4 regions of the Bacillus infantis NRRL B-14911 genome follow, and region 1 is predicted to be linked to each of the others. Evidence: riboswitches for the same ligand, from Rfam matches in the RefSeq annotation. Region 1 holds a riboswitch; each other region holds the start of a gene.

What was found. A riboswitch is a leader RNA that binds a small molecule or an ion and turns the genes downstream of it on or off. The one in region 1 is predicted to bind S-adenosylmethionine.
Region 2: another riboswitch for S-adenosylmethionine. It lies ahead of N288_RS24725 (YezD family protein); the one in region 1 lies ahead of N288_RS19640 (methionine ABC transporter ATP-binding protein).
Region 3: another riboswitch for S-adenosylmethionine. It lies ahead of metK (methionine adenosyltransferase); the one in region 1 lies ahead of N288_RS19640 (methionine ABC transporter ATP-binding protein).
Region 4: another riboswitch for S-adenosylmethionine. It lies ahead of N288_RS03735 (sugar ABC transporter substrate-binding protein); the one in region 1 lies ahead of N288_RS19640 (methionine ABC transporter ATP-binding protein).

Annotation. Positions count from the first base shown of each region.
Region 1 covers NC_022524.1:3,878,263-3,883,890, reverse strand. The annotation lists gene N288_RS19660 (thioredoxin family protein) at 1-89, shown strand, start outside; gene N288_RS19655 (MFS transporter) at 315-1,583, shown strand; SAM riboswitch class I at 1,737-1,836, shown strand; gene N288_RS19650 (O-acetylhomoserine aminocarboxypropyltransferase/cysteine synthase family protein) at 1,933-3,249, shown strand; SAM riboswitch class I at 3,377-3,484, shown strand; gene N288_RS19640 (methionine ABC transporter ATP-binding protein) at 3,678-4,703, shown strand; gene N288_RS19635 (methionine ABC transporter permease) at 4,696-5,364, shown strand; gene N288_RS19630 (MetQ/NlpA family ABC transporter substrate-binding protein) at 5,380-5,628, shown strand, end outside.
Region 2 covers NC_022524.1:2,465,939-2,471,566, reverse strand. The annotation lists gene N288_RS12355 (DUF58 domain-containing protein) at 1-194, shown strand, start outside; gene N288_RS12350 (stage II sporulation protein M) at 305-1,285, opposite strand; gene N288_RS12345 (RDD family protein) at 1,382-2,194, shown strand; SAM riboswitch class I at 2,315-2,418, shown strand; gene N288_RS24725 (YezD family protein) at 2,538-2,669, shown strand; gene N288_RS12335 (phosphoadenylyl-sulfate reductase) at 2,777-3,487, shown strand; gene N288_RS12330 (inorganic phosphate transporter) at 3,503-4,582, shown strand; gene sat (sulfate adenylyltransferase) at 4,588-5,628, shown strand, end outside.
Region 3 covers NC_022524.1:3,729,229-3,734,856, reverse strand. The annotation lists gene qoxA (cytochrome aa3 quinol oxidase subunit II) at 1-442, opposite strand, end outside; gene N288_RS25725 (hypothetical protein) at 575-697, shown strand; gene N288_RS18790 (thiol-disulfide oxidoreductase DCC family protein) at 812-1,177, shown strand; SAM riboswitch class I at 1,293-1,470, shown strand; gene metK (methionine adenosyltransferase) at 1,902-3,101, shown strand; gene asnB (asparagine synthase (glutamine-hydrolyzing)) at 3,425-5,329, shown strand; gene N288_RS18770 (C39 family peptidase) at 5,326-5,628, opposite strand, start outside.
Region 4 covers NC_022524.1:691,355-696,982, reverse strand. The annotation lists gene N288_RS03745 (ABC transporter permease) at 1-999, opposite strand, end outside; gene N288_RS03740 (sugar ABC transporter ATP-binding protein) at 968-2,506, opposite strand; gene N288_RS03735 (sugar ABC transporter substrate-binding protein) at 2,572-3,654, opposite strand; SAM riboswitch class I at 3,795-3,959, opposite strand; gene N288_RS03730 (hypothetical protein) at 4,372-5,049, shown strand; gene N288_RS24210 (coiled-coil domain-containing protein) at 5,223-5,628, opposite strand, start outside.

The DNA.
Region 1 (5,628 bases):
TTTTCCGGGAGGGAGAGCTGGCAGAAAAAATATACGCATTCCACTCTGTTCCATACCTGCTGGAAAAAACAAAAGAATATCTGCTGTAAATAATAAAGCCTGTACTAGAGGGTAGGACACCCGGCTGGTACAGGCTTTTTACTGTTTGCGCATCTGTCCGCGGCCAGTGTCCAGGGATTATCATGGTCAATGGATAAAATGTTCCGGATTATTTAGCAGAAAAACCAGAAGATTCAAAGGAAAAGGATGGATTTTTTCTCTAAACGATATTATGATTATTTAGGGAAACGAAATAAATGCGAGGGGCATATAAAATGGCTTTTTATCAGGAATGGGCTGAACAGATCCGCGGGTATAACAGTAATATACGCCGGGCTTTTGCAGCCAATATTTTCACGCAGATCGGAATGGGCATTTTTATGGTCATTTATAATTTTTATATACGGGAGCTTGGCTATTCAGAGCAGGTGAATGGCCAGATCATAGCGATGACTGCATTGGCGACAGCCCTTGTGCTGATCCCCGCAGGCATTATGAGCGACAGGATCGGCCGGAAGAAGGCTATGCAGTTCGGGGCTGCTGCAACCGGTGTGATTCTGCTTGCCAGGAGCATGGTTGACATGCAGAGCCTGCTTATCGTGTTTGCCTTTGGCACAGGGCTGGGGACGGCCTTCATTCAGGTATCCTCCATTCCCTGGCTGACAGAGAATTCCAAGCCAGAGCAGAGGGTTCATTTGTTCAGCATCCATTTCGCTGTTATGACAGGAGCCAATGTCATCGGCAACTTAAGCGGCGGACTGCTGACTGACTTGTTTGCTTTTTATTTCTCGGAGCTGGCGAGCATACGGTTTACTTTACTGCTGGGAGGAGCCATCTATCTGGCGGGAATATTTCCGATACTCCGCTTTCAGGAAAACCGGAGCGATAAAATCCCGCAAATCGGCGGAGCTAAAGGAAGCAAACGGTTTTCTCTGAAGGATGATGGTTTCAAGATCATCATCCTGTTCGCTGCAGCACAGCTGTTTATCGGATTTGGGGCAGGGCTTGTCATACCTTACCTGAATCTATATTTTGCAGACCGTTTCCATGCGTCGAATTCTGCAATCGGGCTGATTATTTCCCTCGGTCAGGCAGCTACGGCAGCGGCCATGATCATTGGTCCCCAGGTGGTAAGGAGGATCGGGGAGGTAAAGGCAGTCGTTTTCCTGCAGCTTTCCTCCCTGCCTTTCCTTCTACTGACTGCTTACACAGAGAATTTATGGCTGGCCGCCATTGGCTTTCTATTCAGGCAGGCTTTAATGAATGCGGGAAATCCGATCCAGATGTCTTTGATGATGTCGAAGGTGGATGATTCCAAAAGAGGCCTGGCCAGCTCGGTGAATCAGATGGTGTTCAATCTGGGCTGGGCAGTGATGGGCCCTGTCTCTACAGGCCTTGTCATCAAATACGGAGACTATTGGGGATATTCTATTGTCTTCACCATAACTGCAGTCTTATATTTAATAGGCTCTACATACTTTTTTGTCGTATTCAGAAGGCTTTCAGAGCCTTCTGGAAGAACAAATACAGCAAAGATTGTATGATAAGCGGATATTTCTCGGGAAATTGTCATAAGCCTTTCTATTTGTCGAACATTCATAGAAATATAAAACTGAACTTTCTAAAAAATCAGTTGACTCTTTTTTGCTGGTTATGATACTATCATTTTAACTTCAAGCACGCTAAAAATTTCATATTTCTTATCAAGAGAGGTGGAGGGACTGGCCCGATGAAACCCGGCAACCGGCAATAGAACGGTGCTAATTCCAGCAGAGCATGATCTCTGGCAGATAAGTTGAGCGAAAAAGCCCCTCTTCTGCAGAGGGGCTTTTATTGTTACCAGCAGTGATCCGGCATAATGAAAATATCTGATAACCCGAAGGAGAGATAACAATGGCAGAGAAGCAAAAGAACTATCGATTTGAAACACTTGGTGTACATGGAGGACTGCAGCCTGACCCTGCAACAGGGGCAAGGGCAGTGCCGATCTATCAGAATAATGCTTATCAGTTCCAGAATACAGAGCACGCCGCCAATCTGTTCGGCTTAAAGGAGCCGGGCTATATCTATACAAGAATCCATAATCCGACAGTTACTGTATTTGAGGAAAGGGTCTCACTGCTTGAAGGCGGCGTAGGGGCACTTGCTGTTGCAAGCGGCCAGGCTGCCATCACTCTTGCCATCCTGAACATTGCCCAGGCCGGAGATGAAATTGTAGCAGCTTCAAATCTTTATGGAGGGACATATAATTTATTTGCCGTCACTCTTCCTAAATACGGAATCAATGTAAAGCTGGTCAATCCCGATGACCCGGAAAATTTCAGGGAGGCCATCAATGAAAAAACAAAAGCTGTATTCGCTGAAACAATCGGCAATCCAAGCTTAAAGGTCCTCGATATTGAGAAAGTGGCGGAAATTGCCCATGAAGCAGGTATTCCGCTGATAGTTGATAATACCTTTGCCACTCCATATCTCTGCAGGCCGATTGATTTTGGGGCAGACATCGTAATCCACTCAGCGACAAAATGGCTGCTGGGAAATGGGACGACAATGGGGGGCGTCATAGTAGACGCAGGTCGTTTTGACTGGAATTCAGTCAAATTCCCTGGCTTCACCAATCCGGACCCAAGCTACAATAACCTGGTGTACAGTGAAGCAATCGGCGCGGCAGCTTTTATCGTCAAAGCCAGAGTCCAGCTGCTGAGGGACCTGGGGCCAGCACTTAGCCCGCAGAACGCATTCCAGTTCACTCTCGGTCTTGAAACACTGCATGTGAGGATGAAGGAGCATATCAGCAATACAAAGAAAGTGACAGAGTATCTAAAGAATCACCCTGCTGTGACCTGGGTGCTTTATCCGGGGGATGAAGGCCATCCTGATAAGGCACTTGCTGATAAGTATTTGCCTAAAGGAGCCGGAGCTGTGGCTGTATTTGGAATTGAGGGAGGCAGGGAGGCCGGTGCCAAGCTGATCAACAGCCTGGAACTGTGGGCGCATGTAGCCAATGTCGGCGATGCAAAAAGCCTCATCATCCATCCTGCCAGCACCACTCACCAGCAGCTTGATTCAGAAGGCCTGAAGTCAGCAGGGGTGCCGGAGGATCTAATCCGCATTTCTGTTGGCATAGAAAATGCCGAAGATCTCATCGAGGACCTGGAGCAGGCAATTGAAGCCGCAACCGGAAGCCATTCACTGGCAGGGAAGGTGTGAACTTCAGGATTCAGCCGGTAATTTTTAGAATTAAACTTTGTTGTTGACACCCTTTTTCATCCATGATACGATAGCACTCGTAATTCAAAAATGGCTAATGAATGAAAATGAACTTCATATATGATAGCTCTTATCAAGAGAGGTGGAGGGATGTGCCCGATGAAGCCCGGCAACCGTCAATGTTTATTGAAATGGTGCCAATTCACACAAAGCTTTTAGCTTTGGCAGATGAGAGAAAGGTTTTTCCATCATGCCTTTCTGCTCACATGCAGAAAGGCATTTTTATTTTTACAGAAAAGTCTCCTGTCTTGAAGCCATGGAATAATCTTGCCCTGGTTTCAGGAAACTACTCTTATGGGGATTGGCAGGATGATATATCTCTGTAAAGCCATTTGTCTAATTGGATATAAAAGAGGTGAATACGGCAATTGATTTCAATAAAAGATGTTAAAAAGATATATTCGTCAAAAAAAGGCCCGGTCAAAGCAGTTGATGATGTCAACCTTGAAATCAAGGAAGGTGAAATCTTCGGAGTGATCGGCTACAGCGGTGCAGGGAAAAGCACCTTGATCCGGATGCTGAACGGGCTTGAGCTTCCCTCAGAGGGAACGGTTACGGTAGCCGGCAGGGAGATCTCAAAAATCAGGGGTGCGGAGCTGCGCAAAGCGCGCCAGGAAATCAGCATGATCTTCCAGCACTTTAACCTTCTCTGGTCAAGGACCGTAAGAGACAATATTGCATTCCCGCTGGAAATTGCGGGGGTTGCGCGCCAGGAAAGAGAAAAAAGAGTAAATGAGCTCATCAACCTTGTCGGCCTTGACGGCCGTGAGGATGCTTACCCTTCCCAGCTGAGCGGCGGGCAGAAGCAACGCGTCGGGATTGCCAGGGCGCTTGCGAATAACCCGAAGGTGCTTCTGTGCGATGAGGCAACCTCGGCGCTTGACCCGCAGACAACGGATTCCATTCTGGATCTGCTAGTGGACATCAACAGCCGCCTGGGACTGACCATTGTACTTATTACTCATGAAATGCATGTAATCAGGAAGATCTGCCATCGGGTAGCTGTCATGGAAGGCGGAAAGGCCGTGGAAATCGGCCCTGTCCTGGAAGTGTTTAAAAATCCGCGCGAGCAGATCACAAAGAGATTCGTCCAGCAGGTCACAGAACCTGAGGAAACAAAAGAGACTGCAGAGGCCTTGCTTGGATTGTATCCGCATGGAAAAGTCGTACAGCTGTCCTTCGTCGGGGAATCGGCTGAACAGCCGCTCATCACGAATCTGATCCGTTCCTTTGAGTTGACAGTTAATATCCTTCAAGGGAAAATCTCGCAGACTCAAAACGGCTCTTATGGAACATTGTTCATCCATCTAGATGGGCAGGCTGACGAAATTGCCAAAGCGATTGAATATATCCATGCACAGCAGGTTGGCGTGGAGGTGATTTCGAATGCTTAATGAATTTTTCCCAAATGTTAACTGGGATAAGATGTGGGAAGCAACGAATGAAACGCTTTATATGACTGGCATTTCTGTACTGGTTACATTCGTATTGGGGATTGTGCTCGGCCTGCTGCTTTTCCTTACTTCCAGGGGGAACATCTGGCAAAATGCACTCATCAATAAAATTATAGCGGCGTTTGTCAATGTATTCAGGTCCATCCCGTTCATCATTTTAATCGTATTGCTGATCCCGTTCACGAAATTCCTTGTGGGCAGCATGATCGGAGAAAATGCCGCCTTGCCTGCACTGATCATCGGTGCGGCACCATTTTATGCCCGTATGGTTGAAATTGCTTTGCGGGAAATTGATAAAGGCGTCATTGAAGCAGCCAAGTCAATGGGTGCAAGAACGAGCACAATCATCTTTAAGGTGCTCCTCCCTGAATCCATGCCGGCTCTTGTATCGGGCATTACTGTTACAGCCATCTCGCTTGTGGGCTTTACCGCAATGGCAGGAGTCATCGGTGCAGGAGGACTTGGGAACCTTGCTTATCTGGAAGGCTTCCAGCGGAACCGCTTTGATGTAACCTTGATGGCGACCATCGTCATCCTGCTGATTGTGTTTATCCTCCAAGTAATTGGAGATATCATAACTTCTAAACTAGACAAACGATAAAAGGAGACTTAACTAATGAAAAAATGGTTATCACTTGTATTGGCACTTGCCGTAGCGCTCGTCATTTCAGCATGCGGAACATCTGAAGATAATGCTGACGGCGGAAATGCGGACAGCGGGAAAGAAGAAACATCCAAACTGGTTGTGGGAGCTTCCAATGTCCCGCACGCTGAAATTCTTGAAGAAGCTAAGCCGCTTTTGGAAGAAAAGGGCATTGAACTTGAAGTCGTAACATTCCAGGACTATATCCTGCCTAACCAAGCA
Region 2 (5,628 bases), 1.4 Mb from region 1:
GGGCCAAAGATCGGCCGGACACTATAAAAAGCGCCATGCTAAAAAGCATGGCGCAGCAGCAGATCCTTATTGCAAAGCGGGAAAAGCTGAGATGGGAAAAACAAGGCCTGCAAATGGCGGAAGCGCCTGAAGGAGGTCTCGCAGCAGCTGCTGTGTCCCATTATATCAATGTGTTGAATCGGGGGCTTCTTTAATTTCTGCCATTTACATGGAGAGATTTTGTTTATCTCACCGGCACTCAGTGAGCTGTCGGGAGCGCGAAACTGTTTTTTAGAGCATCCATAGCATATACCCCTGCAAATATTTATGGAGCTTGCAGGGGATGAACCAGGCGTTTTCGCTTTTGATCCAGGAGCCAGCCTGACCAGGCATAAAACAGCAGTCCAAGGACCGTCAGGAAGGCAGCCATATACTTCATTTCCAGCGGGAGCGGGGAAGGGGTGATAAACCCCTCGATCAATCCGGCGATGATGAAGAGCGGAATAGTTCCCAGTAGCAGCTGAACCGACCTTTTTGCCTTGGTTTTCAGCTGATAGCCCCGGGAGTATCTGCCCGGGACCAGAAGCTTATATCCCATAAGCAGGCCGGCTCCGCCCGCGATGAATATCGCGGTAAGCTCTATCATCCCATGGGGGACAATATAGGCCCAGAATTCATAAGATTTTCCGTGAGACCAAAACAGGCCGGCAATGGCGCCTACAATGATGCCATTATAAATCATAAGATAAACGGTCAAAATCCCAAAGGTGATACCGCCGGCAAATGCGAGGATTGCGACACGGATATTATTGGTCATGATGCTTGCTGACATGACCGCAGAATCGACCGCACCTTCATTCTCGCCGAGCCTCTGGGGATCAATTGCCCCGGACATCTCGGCCGGGAGAATCGAATGGATTGAAAGCGGATCATGGATCACAGCAAAGAAACTCCCCAAACCGCCCAATGTGAAAAGGAGCATGCTGGCAACGACAAATTTCCATTGCTCGAACAATAGCCGCACAAACTTGATCTGGAAGAAATCTTTCAGCTGGGCCATACTGGAGGATTGGCTTTTATATAAAAGATTATGCGCCTTTGCGACAAGATCATTTAAATAAAAAGTCACTTCTTCGTCTGGAAAGAAAGTCCGGGAGAATGAAAGATTCTGTGCTGCTTTCTGATACAGCCTGTCAAACCGGGCCAAATCAGTTCCTGCGGCTTTTCGTCTTTTCATCCTGGCGAGCAGCTCCTCGAGCTCCTGCCAGTTTTCCCGATGCTGCTTGATGAACTGTTTACTATTCAATCTAATCACCTGCCTGTAACCATAAAAGTTGTATCTCCATTATAAATCATAGGGAGAGTGAGATACAGGCAAAACTTCCAGGAAATGGGGTGCATCATGCAAACAGAAACAATTCTTATCAAAACACCTGAATTTGTATCGCTTCAATTCCAGCCTGCCGGACTTGGCAGCAGGGCCGGGGCCCTCATCATCGATCAGCTGATCCTTATGGTATTCAATCTGGCGAGCATTCTTTTATTTGCTTTTTATGCTTCCAGTGCCGCAGCATTCTTTCTTGATGATACTTTTCTTTCATGGCCGTTCGCCATTATGCTAATTTGCCTTTTTCTGGTCAACTGGGGATATTTTTTTGTATTGGAATATTTTTGGGCAGGAAGGACACTGGGGAAAAAGATCATGGGAATAAGGGTCATTCAGGATAACGGCCAGAGCATCACATTGCTCTCAAGCTTTATCCGAAATCTCCTCCGCATCATAGACTCCCTGCCGGTGTACTATCTGCTTGGCATTCTGATGGTATTTTTTCATTCCAGGCATAAACGGGTCGGCGATCTGGCTGCCGGGACAGTGGTCGTGCATGAACGGAAAAAGAAGAAGCCGGGTAAAATGACCGGGATTGAAAAAGAAATCCAGGAAAGAGGCCTGAAAAAGGAAGATATATATATGGACGAGTGGACTGTCAGGAAGATTGGCGCCGAGGAGTGGAAGCTTTTAAAGACCTATAGTGAGAGGCTGCTCCAGCTCCCTATAGGCAAAAGAGAAGAGCTCACAAAAAAACTTTCTTATTCACTCCTGCCAAAGCTCGATATCGATCCGGAACGAAAGTCATTCAGGCAGCTGGAAGACATCCTGCTGGTTCTTTATTTAATCGGGAAAGAGGAGTGGGAATTTGAGAATCAGATAAAATGAGCATATTTTCCTAATTAAAAAAATTATTAGAAAACTTTTCGTTAACTCGTTGACAAATCATATGGGTATGGTAGGATTAATTTCAATAAAATAAATCAGAGCAAACGCTCCTGATTATATCACTTATCTAGAGTGGCTGAGGGACTGGCCCATCGAAGCCCGGCAACCTGCTAAAAGCAAGGTGCCAATTCCAGCAAAATGTCCAGCATTTTGGGAGATAAGGTGCAAGTATGCGAAATGCGCCTTTTCCTGTTGGAAAAGGCGTTTTCTTTTTCCTCCTTGTCCCCATCCCAGCCATTCAAAAAGGAGGCGAGCCGATCTGAAGCATGCTGATTGGGAGGAAGTGGCCGCACATCTGCAAAGGATGCTGCAGTCTGTAAAGTTTGGAAGCATCACACTTGTGGTGCAGGATGGCAAGGTCATTCAAATTGAGAAGAATGAAAAGGTTCGCCTTCAATCTAATAAAGCGCGCTGACTAGACAAACTAGAGGCGGTCTTTTTCCCAAAAGCGGGAGGAAGGCTGCCTTTTTTCTTGTTAAAAATCAGTCAAAAAACAGAAGGCACCATGAAAGGAGCACTGAAATGAGCACCACCGTAACATACACCAGCTGGGAACCGCCATCATTCCCTGAAAACGATGGATTCAAAGGAGCACAAAAAGTGCTGGAATGGGCCTATAGCCATTACAGCCCGCAAGATATCAGCTACGCCTCAAGCTTCGGGGCTGAGGCGATTGTACTGATTGATCTTATCACAGGGATAAAGCCTGATGCCCATATTATTTTCCTGGATACCGGGCTCCATTTTCCGGAAACCTATGAGGTCATTGAAAGGGTGCAGGAGCGTTTTCCGGAGCTGAATATTGAAAGGAAGCTTCCTTCCCTTTCTTTGGATGACCAGCGGGAAGCCTATGGACCGGCACTGTGGAAAAGAGAGCCGGACCGCTGCTGCAGCATCCGGAAGATCATTCCGCTCCAGGAAGCCATGAAAGACAAAATCGCCTGGATTTCCGGGCTGAGGAGGGATCAGTCTGCATCCAGGGCTGGGGCGCAATTTTTAAACAAGGACAGCAAATTTCAAAATGTAAAAATCTGCCCTCTTATTCACTGGACTTGGGAGGAAGTTTGGGAGCATATCCGTAAAAAAGATCTCCCATATAATAACCTCCATGACAATGGGTATCCAAGCATTGGATGCTTTCCCTGTACAAGGGCTGCAGGAGTTGGCGGGGACAGCAGGGCAGGCAGGTGGGCTGGGACCGGCAAGACGGAATGCGGCCTGCATTCCGGGTGAAAGGGGGGCATGACCATGCTTGCAGCAATAGCAATGACCATTGGACTATTCTTTGCCATGAATATAGGAGCAAGCGGGGCAGCTGCCTCGATGGGGATTGCATACGGATCAGGATCCATCAAAAGCCGAAAGACTGCTCTCCTGCTGTGCGGAGCCGCCGTATTCCTTGGCGCCTGGCTCGGAGGGGGCGAGGTTGTCAAAACGATGGGAAGCGGGATTGTGCCGAAAAGCACTTTCACCGTGAGCATAGCCCTGATTGTCCTTGCCTCTGCAGCACTGTCGCTTTTCCTGGCCAATATTTTCGGAATTCCGCTGTCGACCAGTGAGGTGACAGTCGGATCAGTTGTAGGGGCAGGGATTGCTTATCAATCTTTATTTGCTTCCAAGCTCTTGTGGATCATTTCTTTTTGGCTGATTACGCCGCTGGCCGCTTTTATCATTGCTGTCATTGCAGCGAAGCTGATCAGGATACTCCGCTCAACCAAGAAGACCAAAAAGCCGGGCACCATCCGCTTCCTTGGCTTCCTGGTCACACTCATGGGATTGTTTGAAGCCTTTTCGGCCGGCATGAATAATGTTGCCAATGCGGTTGGCCCCCTTGTTGGTGCTGACATCCTCCCGCCAGAGGCAGGGATTTTCTGGGGCGGTATATTCGTCGCCGCAGGCGCTGTTTTTCTCGGCAGTAAAGTGCTGGAGACAAACGGAAAGAAAATCACTGATATCCGGCTCGAAGAAGGATGCATCATTTCTGGTACCGGGGCAGGCATTGTCACTGCTGCATCCTTATTCGGGATTCCCGTCCCCTTGACCCAGATCACGACAAGCTCCATCATCGGAATCGGCTTTGCCGGCCAGGGGCGCTCTGTTTTCCAGAAAGAAATTGTCATCAGGCTCCTCGGTGTATGGCTTGTGTCGCCAGTACTGTCGATGGTACTGAGCTATACCTTGATCCAAATCATCATTAAGCATGACTTTTACCCGATTGTTGCCATGGCTGGAGTCCTTATTTCTGTATTCGGTGTCCGTTTCCTGATGGGAAGGCAGAATACGGCCCTGCCGGAAAATGAAACTTATAAACTAGCAAGGAAAGGCTGATGAAAATGTCACTACCTATGCCTCATGGAGGCAAACTCATAGAAGCATTCAATCCGGATTATCCGATCCAGAACACGAATCAGGAGATAGAGATAGACTCAGTTGCATTAAGTGACCTGGAGCTGATCGCCTGTGGACTTTTCAGCCCGCTGACAGGTTTTCTGGGAAAGGAGGACTACGAATCTGTGGTTGAAAGTATGCGCCTTGCAGATGGTACAGTATGGCCGATACCGGTCACGCTGCCGATCATTCCGGATATAGCAGCTGACCTTCATAAAGGTGATATCTGCAGGCTGAATCATAAGGGAGAAACCTACGGGATCCTTGAACTTTCCGAGCTTTACCAGCCAGATCTGGAAAAAGAGGCACTTTCAGTCTACCGGACCTCTGACCGGGCACATCCAGGAGTTAATAAGCTTTTTGAAAGAGGCCGCACCTATGCTGCAGGAAAAATTACACTGATTAAGCGTCCTGATAAAGGAGATTTCACAGATGTCTGGCTGACACCGAAGGAGACGCGGTCCTTATTTGCTGAAAAAGGCTGGAACACGGTTGTCGGCTTCCAGACGCGGAACCCGGTGCACCGGGCCCATGAATATATCCAGAAAGCTGCCCTTGAAACAGTCGATGGCCTTTTCCTTAACCCGCTCGTCGGGGATACGAAGGAGGATGATATACCGGCAGATGTCCGCCTGAAAAGCTACCGGGTGCTGCTGGAGCATTATTATCCTGAAACCCGTGTCCAGCTCGCAGTCTATCCAGCAGCCATGAGGTACGCGGGGCCGAGGGAAGCTATTTTTCACAGCATCGCCAGAAAGAACTTCGGATGCACCCATTTCATCGTAGGGCGCGATCATGCCGGAGTAGGCAATTATTACGGAACCTATGATGCCCAGCATATATTCAGGGAGTTTACCGAAGAAGAGCTGGGGATCAAGCCTTTATTTTTCGAGCACAGCTTCTATTGCAATGTGTGTGAAGGCATGGCTTCCGACAAGACCTGCCCGCATACAGCGGATGACCGGGTAATCCTTTCAGGCACAAAG
Region 3 (5,628 bases), 150 kb from region 1:
CTGTTTCGATATCTTCTTCTGGATAGCTGAAATGCCATTTCCAGTTAGAAGATGATGCATATACGACTAAAGGCTCTTTGTCGCCGTATCCTGTAGGTGCTGATTCCACTTTATAGTTGCTTTGTGTGGATACAACCGATAGGAAGATGACGATCAGGACGGGGATACCGACACAGACCGCTTCGACCAGAAGATTTCCTTTAATATGCGGCGGTTCATAATCCTTGCTTTGCTTTGAAGAGCGGTATTTATAGAGCATATAAGCAAGCATGGCAAAAACCACAAGGACGATGACAGACATGATTGCCGTTGACAGGATGATGTCTTTTGCCTGGACGGCGGCCTGAGGCCCCTTGGGATCCAGCACCATCAGCGGCTCACAGCCTGATAGAATAGTAATGATTGTAAATATTCCTAAAAGCAAAGAATATTTCTTTTTCATGGATAAGCCCCTTTCTCAATGGCTGAAAGTTTAATAACATAATAATAGTGTATATGTTACATAGTTCACAATCTGTTATCATCATAAGCAATTTTAAAGGGTAATTCAATAGAATGTGAAAGGTGTCACAAATTGTTCAAGAAGATAGAAATTCTTTCCGAACTTTGCGGCATATTATTTGCACAACAGAAATTAAGGGGGCTTGCCAAGGCGGGGGAAACTCCTGCAGCTAAGCAGAAGAGGCATTATTTATAATGAAACATATATTATATAGATATAAGTTTACACTGCTTCTATATTGATTGAAAGGTATGGTAAAATTTAATAAAAAGCACGATTTTACAGGCGGGAGATGGTAATGTGAAAACGATGGCCCTTTACGACAATACTTGCCAGCTTTGCCAGATGACAAAAAAATCTTTCCAAAAGCTTGACCTGCTCCACAGGGTAGACTGGGTTTCACTCCAGAAATATGAACAGGAGCATGGAGAAATTCAGTTCAGCAGCAGGGAGCTGAGGAAAGAGCTTCATATTATAACTCCTGAAAAAAAGGTCCTGAAAGGTTTCTATGCAGTAAGAAGGCTGCTGCTGCTGTTCCCCCTGACCTTCGTTCTCGGGCTCTTTATGCACCTTCCTTTCGCATCTGCTGCCGGGGTTCCGGTATACCGGTGGATTGCACGGAACAGACACAAACTGCTTAGGAAGAAATGCAAGGACGGCAGCTGTTCCCTGTGATTAATTTCCATATCGGATTTTCTGCAGGTGCAGGATGAATTTCTTCTTGCTATAGCGGAGAAAATGATTGACGCCGCTACATCTGTACGTTATGATTTTACCTTGAACGGATACTCTCTTATCCCGAGCTGGTGGAGGGACAGGCCCGATGAAACCCAGCAACCTGCTAATGATGCTTTTGAAAACGGATATATGCTGAAAAGAGCATAACGGTTCAAATTACCAGCCAGCAATGGTCTGTTTTTAGCAAAGGTGCTAACCTGACGCAAGGAAGATTCCTTGAACGATAAGAGTGAAAGGCGCGAATCATTTTGCTTTCAACCTTTTCACTTTGGGAAGGTTTTTTATTTTGCATTTTGAGGGATGTCTTTTAATTGCATATTATGGAAGTTTTTGCATAAAGCTGATTTACAAGGGCTATGCATTTAACAGGATAAAATCATACAATTTCTATTGTGCCTGGCTTATATATAATGCCTTTGACCGGTTTTCTGCATCGGCGGTGACCTGCCTTTTCAGCACTTGCCTGAGAATGCACGTACCGGGGGATGGAACCAGCCGGTTATGCAGATTGTGAAGCAATGCATACGCGAGAGCGGGATAAAAACTCCATGTTTATTCAATACTACTTAGGGAATGAGTACCGTATCAATCCGAGGGGAAGAATAAGGTGTAGCGCCGGATAAGAACCTCACTCTATTCTTATAAATAAGGAGGAAATCAGATGTCAAATAAACGCCGTTTGTTTACTTCTGAATCAGTTACTGAAGGTCATCCGGATAAAATCTGTGACCAGATTTCTGATGCAATTTTAGACGCTATCTTAGCAAAAGACGCAAATGCCCGCGTTGCTGCTGAAACATCTGTTACAACAGGGTTAGTCCTTGTTGCAGGTGAAATTACAACATCTACATATGTTGATATTCCTAAGCTTGTCCGCGAAACAATCAAGGATATCGGCTATACCCGTGCTAAATACGGCTTTGATTCCGAAACATGTGCTGTCTTGACTTCCATTGATGAGCAGTCAGCTGACATTGCAATGGGTGTAGACCAGGCGCTTGAAGCGCGTGAAGGCCAAATGTCAGATGAAGAAATCGAAGCGATCGGCGCAGGGGACCAGGGCCTTATGTTCGGCTTTGCCTGCAATGAAACGAAAGAGCTTATGCCTCTTCCGATTTCCCTGGCGCACAAATTATCACGCCGCCTGACAGAAGTGCGCAAAGAAGAAATTCTTCCGTATCTGCGTCCGGATGGCAAGACACAGGTGACTGTTGAGTATGATGAGAACGACAAGCCGGTACGCATCGATACCATTGTCATCTCCACACAGCACCATCCTGAAATCAGCCTGGAGCAAATCCAGCGCAACCTGAAAGAACATGTCATCAATCCGGTCGTTCCAAAAGAACTGATCGATGAAAATACAAAATACTTCATCAACCCTACTGGCCGTTTTGTTATCGGCGGACCTCAAGGGGATGCAGGTTTGACTGGCCGCAAAATCATTGTTGATACTTACGGCGGATATGCACGCCACGGCGGAGGCGCATTCTCCGGCAAGGATCCTACAAAGGTTGACCGCTCAGCAGCTTATGCAGCCCGCTATGTAGCGAAGAATATCGTCGCTGCCGGCCTTGCTGATAAGGTTGAAGTGCAGCTTGCCTACGCCATCGGGGTAGCGCAGCCGGTTTCCATTTCTGTTGATACATTCGGAACAGGAACTGTGAGCGAAGATACGCTTGTCGACCTTGTCCGCGATAACTTTGATCTTCGCCCGGCAGGCATCATCAATATGCTGAACCTGCGCCGCCCTATCTACAAGCAGACTGCAGCTTACGGACATTTCGGCCGTACAGATGTTGATCTTCCTTGGGAGCGCACTGACAAAGCAGATACACTGCGCCAGCAGGCTGGAAAATAATCCTTATAAGAACAAAAAAGCGGGAGTGCTGAAATATGCAGCTCCCGCTTTTATATTTCGTCTAAAGGGATAGAGCGTTTAACGGTCTGCTGATCTGTGAATAATTCTTGTAAATGCCTAATTTTTCCCCTGCCTGTTTTTCATGTTGATAGTGCCATTTTTTCAGGTTTAGTGGTAGTATTAGAGAGTATGTTTTTTGGGATTAATGTGTGATATGGCAGATTATGGCTGGCCGGGCAAGCACTGCACCGGCATGAATGCCTTCCGCTGTTTTTTTCAGACGGAATGGGATTTTGACTAAATTGAAGAAGGTGAACTACATAATGTGCGGTTTTATCGGCTGTGTCCATGAAAATGCGCAAGTTCTGAACGATGCGCAAAAGCAGCAGTTTGAAAATATGAATAATATCATTACCCACAGGGGGCCTGATGATGCAGGCTATTACAATGATGAACATATCCAGTTCGGCTTCCGCCGCCTGAGCATCATTGACATCGAATGCGGCCATCAGCCGCTGACCTATGAAAATGAGAGATACTGGATCATTTTCAATGGCGAAGTCTATAACTATGTGGAGCTTCGCGAAGAGCTCATAAAAGAAGGCCTTACATTTGAGACCAATTCAGATACAGAAGTAATCATCGCGCTATACAGCCACCTGAAGGAAAAAGCGGTTGAAAAACTCCGCGGCATGTTCTCATTTGTCATCTGGGATAAACAGGAGCAGTCCTTATACGGGGCTAGAGACCATTTCGGAATCAAGCCTTTCTTCTACCTCGAAAATGATGGGAAAACATTTTTTGCTTCTGAAAAGAAAAGTATCCTGATGGCGCTGGAAAATGACGTCCTTAACTATGAGTCCCTTCAGCATTATTTGACGTACCAGTTTGTTCCGGAGCCGGAAACAATGTCCGCTGGCATCCATAAACTTGAACCGGGCCATTATTTCACAAAGAAAATCGGTTCTCCGATGGACATCAAACGCTATTGGAAGGCTTCCTTCCAGCCTGTCCAAAAGTCTGAGCCGGAATTTGTGAAAGAAATAAAAGACGTCCTGTTCGATTCTGTTAAAATGCATATGCGAAGCGATGTACCGGTTGGTTCATTCCTGTCCGGCGGCATCGATTCTTCCATCATTGCATCCATTGCAAAACAATACCATCCGAATATCAAGACATTTTCTGTCGGCTTTGAGCGGAACGGATTCAGCGAAATTGATGTAGCCAAAGAAACAGCGGATAAGCTGGGTGTTGAAAACATCAGCTATGTGATCACACCGCAGGAGTATATGGATGAACTGCCTAGGATCATGTGGCATATGGATGATCCGCTCGCAGATCCGGCATGTGTGCCTTTATATTTCGTTGCCCGTGAAGCACGCAAGCATGTAACGGTTGTCCTTTCAGGCGAAGGTGCGGATGAGCTGTTCGGCGGCTACAATATTTACCGTGAGCCCCAGTCGCTTGAAATGTTCAATAAAATACCGCAGGTCGGGAAAGCTTTCCTGAGGCTGATTGCCAGGATGATGCCTGAGGGCATGAAAGGCAAAAGCTTCATTGAACGCGGCGTGACTCCGATGGAAGAAAGATATATCGGAAATGCAAAAATGTTCACTGAAGAAGAAAAGCGCAGGCTGCTTGGCGTCTACCAGAACGGCATCGATTATAAAGATATCACAAGGCCTTTATATGCGGAGAGCCAGGGCTATGATCCTGTGGACCGTATGCAGTATATCGACATCCACACCTGGATGCGCGGCGACATTCTATTGAAGGCTGATAAAATGACCATGGCCCATTCCCTTGAGCTTCGCGTGCCATTCCTTGATAAAGAGGTATTCAATGTAGCTTCAAGGATTCCGACAAACCTGAAAACGGCCAATGGAACGACCAAATATATTTTGAGAAAAGCGGCGGAGGGCGTTGTGCCTGACCATGTGCTAACCCGCAAAAAGCTTGGCTTCCCTGTCCCGATCCGCCACTGGCTGAAGGACGAGATGAACGGGTGGGCAAAAAAAATAATCCGCGAAAGCAGCACGGATCATTTGCTTAATAAAGACTATATTCTGAAGCTTCTTGAAGACCACTGCCAGGATAAAGCAGACAACAGCAGGAAAATCTGGACTGTGCTCATGTTTATGCTCTGGCATGATGTGTATGTCGAAAAGAAATATTCATTTGAAAAGGAACTGATCAGCGAACCATCCTTTCAGCCTATGAAAGGCTAGCGGGAAAGATAGGTAATTGCCTGTCTTCCCATCTGCACCCAGGCTTCTTCAAAGCCATCAATGGGTGCTTTTTTATTTTTCTCTCCTGTGAGCGGATCGTTAAAATATACGTATCCAGAGTCATATCCTGTAATCAGGACAGAATGCTCTTTATAAGTGATCTTAACCGGCCCGCTAGGCGTCTCCCATGTCTGAAAATAATCCGGAGCCAATTTCTGATAGGCCGTGTTCGTAATCACCCAGACAGGCTGTCCATCTGATAGATGCGTTTTCAGCTCTGTAAAATCAGAACCGGTCAA
Region 4 (5,628 bases), 1.7 Mb from region 1:
TATTTTTGAACGCGCTGATTTTTTAGCACGGAGTCGGAAATAGGTGACCGTGAGTGCAAGGACGAGGACTGTGCCTTTTACAATTTCAAATGCGTAATATGGTAAATTCAGCATCGTCAGCCCGTTGAGGAGCACTCCTATTAAAGCTGCTCCAAAGAACGTGCCTAACGCATTGGGTTTTCCTGCTCCAAGAACAGAGAATCCGACGAAGACAGCGGCTACAGCCTCCATCAGCAAGGAAGCCCCGGAATCTATTTGTCCAGATCCAACCCTGGATGCAAAGAGAATACCTGCCAGCGATGCAAAGATCCCGGATACTACATAAGCAAGGGTTTTCACCTTATTCACATTGGTTCCTGACAACCGGGCTGCCTCTGCATTCCCCCCGGTCATATACAGGATTCTTCCCCACCGGGTTTTATTCAATACCACGTAAACAGCAGCCACCAATATCAGCATTATGATCACGGGGACAGGAATTCCCCATAGTCTTCCCTGCCCAATCCAAAGGAAATTTGGATAAAACTCTCCAGGTGCCTTTCCTCCAGCTGTCAATTCCATGTGGCTGTAGATAGAATATCCCTCAGTGTATGTGCGGTGCAGGCCTGAAATGATATACATGACCCCTAAGGTTGCCAGCAGATCGGGTATTTTAATTTTTACAATAAGAAGGGAGTTAAACAGCCCCACCGCGGCGCCTGCCAAAATCGGAAGAATCAGGACTAGCCAAAGCGGGAGCTCAAACCATACCATCAAAGAAGCTGTTAAGACCGTCGCAAGGGACATTGTGGACCCTACCGACAAATCAAATCCATCCACAATCAGGGTAAATGTCACTCCTAGAGCCAGCAGGGTGACAATGGAGATGGAACGCAGAATATCGGATATATTACCGTAAGAAAAAAATGCCGGGTTTACGATGGTGAAATAAACCAAAATCAGAGCCATCAATAGGATGGCACCATATTTATATACAAACTGAAACACTTTGCTGCTCATCACTTTCCTCCTTCCCCCCGCTCGCATATAGCAGAATTTTTTCCTGTGAGGCCTCTTCCCTTGATAATTCTTTTACAATCATCCCGTCATACATCACTAAGATTCGGTCTGAAACAGTCAGGATTTCTGAAATTTCATTAGTTAGATAGAGAATACCCTTACCCTGGTCCGCAAGGCTTTGGATAAGGTCGAAGATTTCCTTCTTTGCACCAATGTCCACGCCTTTGGTCGGTTCATCGAAGATATAGAGGTCACTGTCTGCTCCTGTCCATTTTCCGATCGCCACCTTCTGCTGGTTTCCTCCGCTTAAATGGAGAACCGGATCCGTTGTCCCGCCTGTTTTAACACCCAGGTTCTTAATAATTTTTTCCGCGTGGCTTTTCTCTGATTTTTTATTCATGAAAAGAAAAGAGGAAAACGATTTTAGATGAGGGAAAGAAAGATTATGTTCAATCGACTCATTGATAAACAATCCCTCTTTCCTTCTTTCTTCCGGGATTAAAACCACACCGGCACGTATCGCATCCGCCGGGCTTTTAAAGGGACCTACTTCTCCATTCATCTTCATTTCACCTGATTCTGTTTTCGTAAGGCCGAACAAGATCCGCGCCAGCTCTGTTTTTCCTGCTCCAACCAGCCCTGCGACTCCTACTATCTCTCCTCTTGAAACCGAAAGACTGGCATTTTTCACTAACCCGCCATCACTTATCCCATCGACCTCTAACAGTTTCTTCCCGGGTACCGTTTTTTGTTTTTCTGTGATTTGAATGTCTTTGCCAAGCATTGCCTCGACGATTTCCTGATGGGTTGCTTGAGTTGTTTTAAAGGTCTGAATGGTTTCACCGTCTCTCATGACGGTAATCCGGTCACTTATTTCAAATACTTCCGGCAGCCGGTGGGAAATGAAGATGATGCCCATCCCCTGCGCCTTCAGCTTTCTCACAATGTTAAAAAGATACTTTGTTTCCTCGATCGACAGCGGGGCAGTCGGTTCATCCAAAATGATGATGCCCGCATCTTTGACCAGGCCTCTGGCGATCAGTACCATTTGCTTTTGAGCGAGGGTCAGCTCAGAGACATATTGGTCTACAGCTATTTGCTCTTCATTCAGGAGAGCAAGAATTTCTTCTGCTTTTCGCTTCAGCTCCTTTTTTGAGACGAAAAAGCGGTTTCCTCCGGCAAAGGAATCAAGCAGAATATTCTCCGCCACTGTCAGCTGCGGCACCAATGCCGTATCCACCTCCTGGTACACACAGTGGATGCCCAGATCCTTCGCCTCTTTTGGTGAATGGATCGTGACTGGCTTTCCGTTAAGATAAATATCGCCTTCATCATGGCTGTAAGCACCCGCCAAAATTTTGATAAGCGTACTTTTACCCGCACCATTGGCCCCCAATAAAGCATGTACTTCTCCAGAGGCCAAATGGAGTCCAGCTCTCTTCAAAGCCTTTGCTGCACCAAAGCTCTTGGATATATTTCTCATTTCAAGTAGTGATGCACCCATCATGCTGCCTCCTTTAAAAAGGAAAACATCAGGCGGCCTTTAACCTAAGGCTGCCTAATGTCCCTCTGTTATTTCCCTTCTTCCAATTCCTTCAGGGTTTCGGTATATCCCTGGTCGCTGTTGCCCCATCCTTCCACGTATTCATTCAGCTCCGTGGTTGTGATTTGCTCTTCCGGGAGGTCATCTTTTGATACGAACACCGGTGTTAATTTAACATTGTCAGGAGTCTCTTCTCCGGATAATTTTTGATAGGCATAGCGAACCTGTATTCTGCCAATATCCTTTGGATCAACAGCTGCAGTTGCCACCCAAGGAGAATTCTTGTCCTGAATCATTTGCAGGTCTTCATCACTCATATCGATTCCGTACACTTTGATATCTGTCCGGCCGGCCTGCTGGATAGCACGCACGGCTCCTTTGGCAAATTCATCCCATGCTGCCCAAACTGCTGTAATCTGCCCTTTCTCCGGATACTGCTTTAAAATGGCTTCCATTTGTGACTGAGTATCCAATGCTGTGTTCTGCGTCGCTGCTCCAAATGCCGCGACCTCTTTAATCCCCGGATTCTGTTCAAGGAATTCCTTATAGGCAACTTGTCTTCGCTCCATCGGCGCAAAGCCGGCTACCCATATTTTAACGATATTTGCATTTCCATCTGAGTCCTCAGCCAGTCTCTCAAGAGTGCTTTTTGCCATCTCCTGGTCACCCTGCTCAAGCACGGTCACACCCGGTTCACTAACCTCTGCGTCAAAGGCAACCACTGGGATTTTTTTCTCGACCGCCTTTTGGACTCCGGCCGCCAATGCTTCTTTTGTGCCATGGTCTATTAAAATAGCATCAAATCCCTGGTTGATCGCTGCATCCAGGTTTGAAGACATTTTCGCCAGGTCACCATCAGAAGTAAAAACTGTTGTAGTTCCGCCGAATTTCGTAACCTGCTCCTTCACACCGTCAATATACTGAGCAGAAAACGTACCAAGATTCTGCTGCATAATTAATGCGATCTTTTTATCGGTAAGCTCGTTTTCATCATTGGTTTTATCGGCCGCCGCCTCTCCCTCGGTGCTGACGCCTGTCTTTGGCTGGCACCCTGCTGTAAGCAGGATAACGACAAAAATACTTAATAGAAAGCTCCATTTTTTATTCTTCATTTTCTCTCTCCATTATTGTTTTTTTTAACTTTTGCTTTGAACCCTTTGATGCTGACCTGTAAATCACTCCTTTTATGATATAAAAAAGCCTCTTTCTGCGTAGAGAAAGAGGCTGAAGATTATATATCGAATCTCCACACCTCTTATCTCCCAGAAAAGAAAAATCTCCTCTGTTGGAATTAGCACCGTGCCTTAAAGGTATTTACATACCGGCGCAAATCTTGCTGCGCCCCGTTTCACAACGGAATTACGGTCGGTTGCTGGGCTTCATCGGGCCAAATCCCTCCGCCTGCTCTCGATAAGAGTTGAAAGCTTGCTATTAATTTTGATTACCTGTGCTGAATATTATCATCAAAATTAAATGTACGCAATATGTTTTTTCAATTTTATAAATTTTTATGAAAGAAGGTGAGCTGGAAGAAGGTCCGGGCGAAAAAGAAAGTGCCTGGCCCCGTACACTTTAATGCATTAGCCAATGCGGGGTCAGTCACCTATTTTTATGGGGTCTGGTACCTATTTTCAGCGTTAAGGAAATATTATAAGCGACCTCCTACCAGCACTTTAATCCTGCACAGAATGTGGGGGCAGGCACCTAGTTCCATAATTTTTTTTCTAAAGTAAGATACGTTTATAACAACTCTTTATTAAAGAAATTTAAAATAGTATAATTTATGGATGTTATTACCATTATGTTTTTAGAAAAGGAAGAGGATATTTTTGAATATACCTATTAGGGATTATCTAGACCAAACAAAATATGTTACTCAAGAGCTAATTGCCCTTCTAAACAAGGTTGATAATGATTTGGCACAATTAACCCACACGTCGGCCATGATTCCGTACTACCAGCAAAACTCAAAAATGTATAATGACTTTTCTAATATGTTAAGGGCTGAAGGTCAACCAGAGGAAGCATTTGACTATGTCATAAGAGCTGTAGAACATGCTAAAACAGCAGGAGACTACCAAAATCAGGTTCAAGTAATCCAAGCATATTATAATAACGCTTTGCTCATAAAAAACAGCCCAAAACAATCCCTTGCCCAAGCCATCCTACAAATAGGAAAACAAGGTATTTCATCAAGGTATGGTAAGAAAAAAAGTGATTGTTCGAATGCACTAATAGTTTCGGATAAGACCATCCCAGTAAAATTTGGTGTCAATATTTTAGACATAATTTGGGAAGGCAGAAACCAATCAATACACTATGAAGATAAACAATTTAATACACCTACTAAAACATGTTTTAATACCTTACTCAATGACTCCGATAGTAGATGCCAAGCCTTACTTGGATATAGTAATGGGGAAAATAAAGCCTACGAAATAATTGAAATACTAGAATGGACGAACTACACTAACTTTGAAAGAGATTTATTGTCCCTTTCAATTTAATAAATTTTCTTAGCCATCCAACCTAGACTGGCTTTTTTTCTCTTTTTCCCTCCAATACTGAGATAAATTATTCACTTTAGTCCTTCCTGCATATATTTTTTTAATAGATAAAGTAAGATAAAAAGAAGTATCTCTGACTTCTTTAGAGATACTTCTTTTTAAGATACAAATCACTAATCAATCGTCCTAACTTGAGATAATAAATAATTGTATTTGTTTTTATGTAGTATAGGCTTTGTCAATTTTATTACATTATAGTTATCTAACTTTGAAAGATACTGTAGATTTTCAGAAATTGTCACAAAAAAAGTTTGACTTGGGATAGTTAAGAAGTATTTTTCTACTTCTTTAAATGTGGTTTTTATCGTCTTCTTATCGACTTCATTCTTAACAAATGAATCAATCCCAAATGGAATAGTGTAAATCCCAAATTCAGCAATTAATCTCATATAAGTTAAGTATAGTGCCAGCAATGTTTTATTGTTGTCCATTCCACTCCCCTTAACTTCTCTATAATTAAAAAATTCAACTTCGCTTAATATGGTACTTCCAATACGCAAATTAATATCGTTTATTATT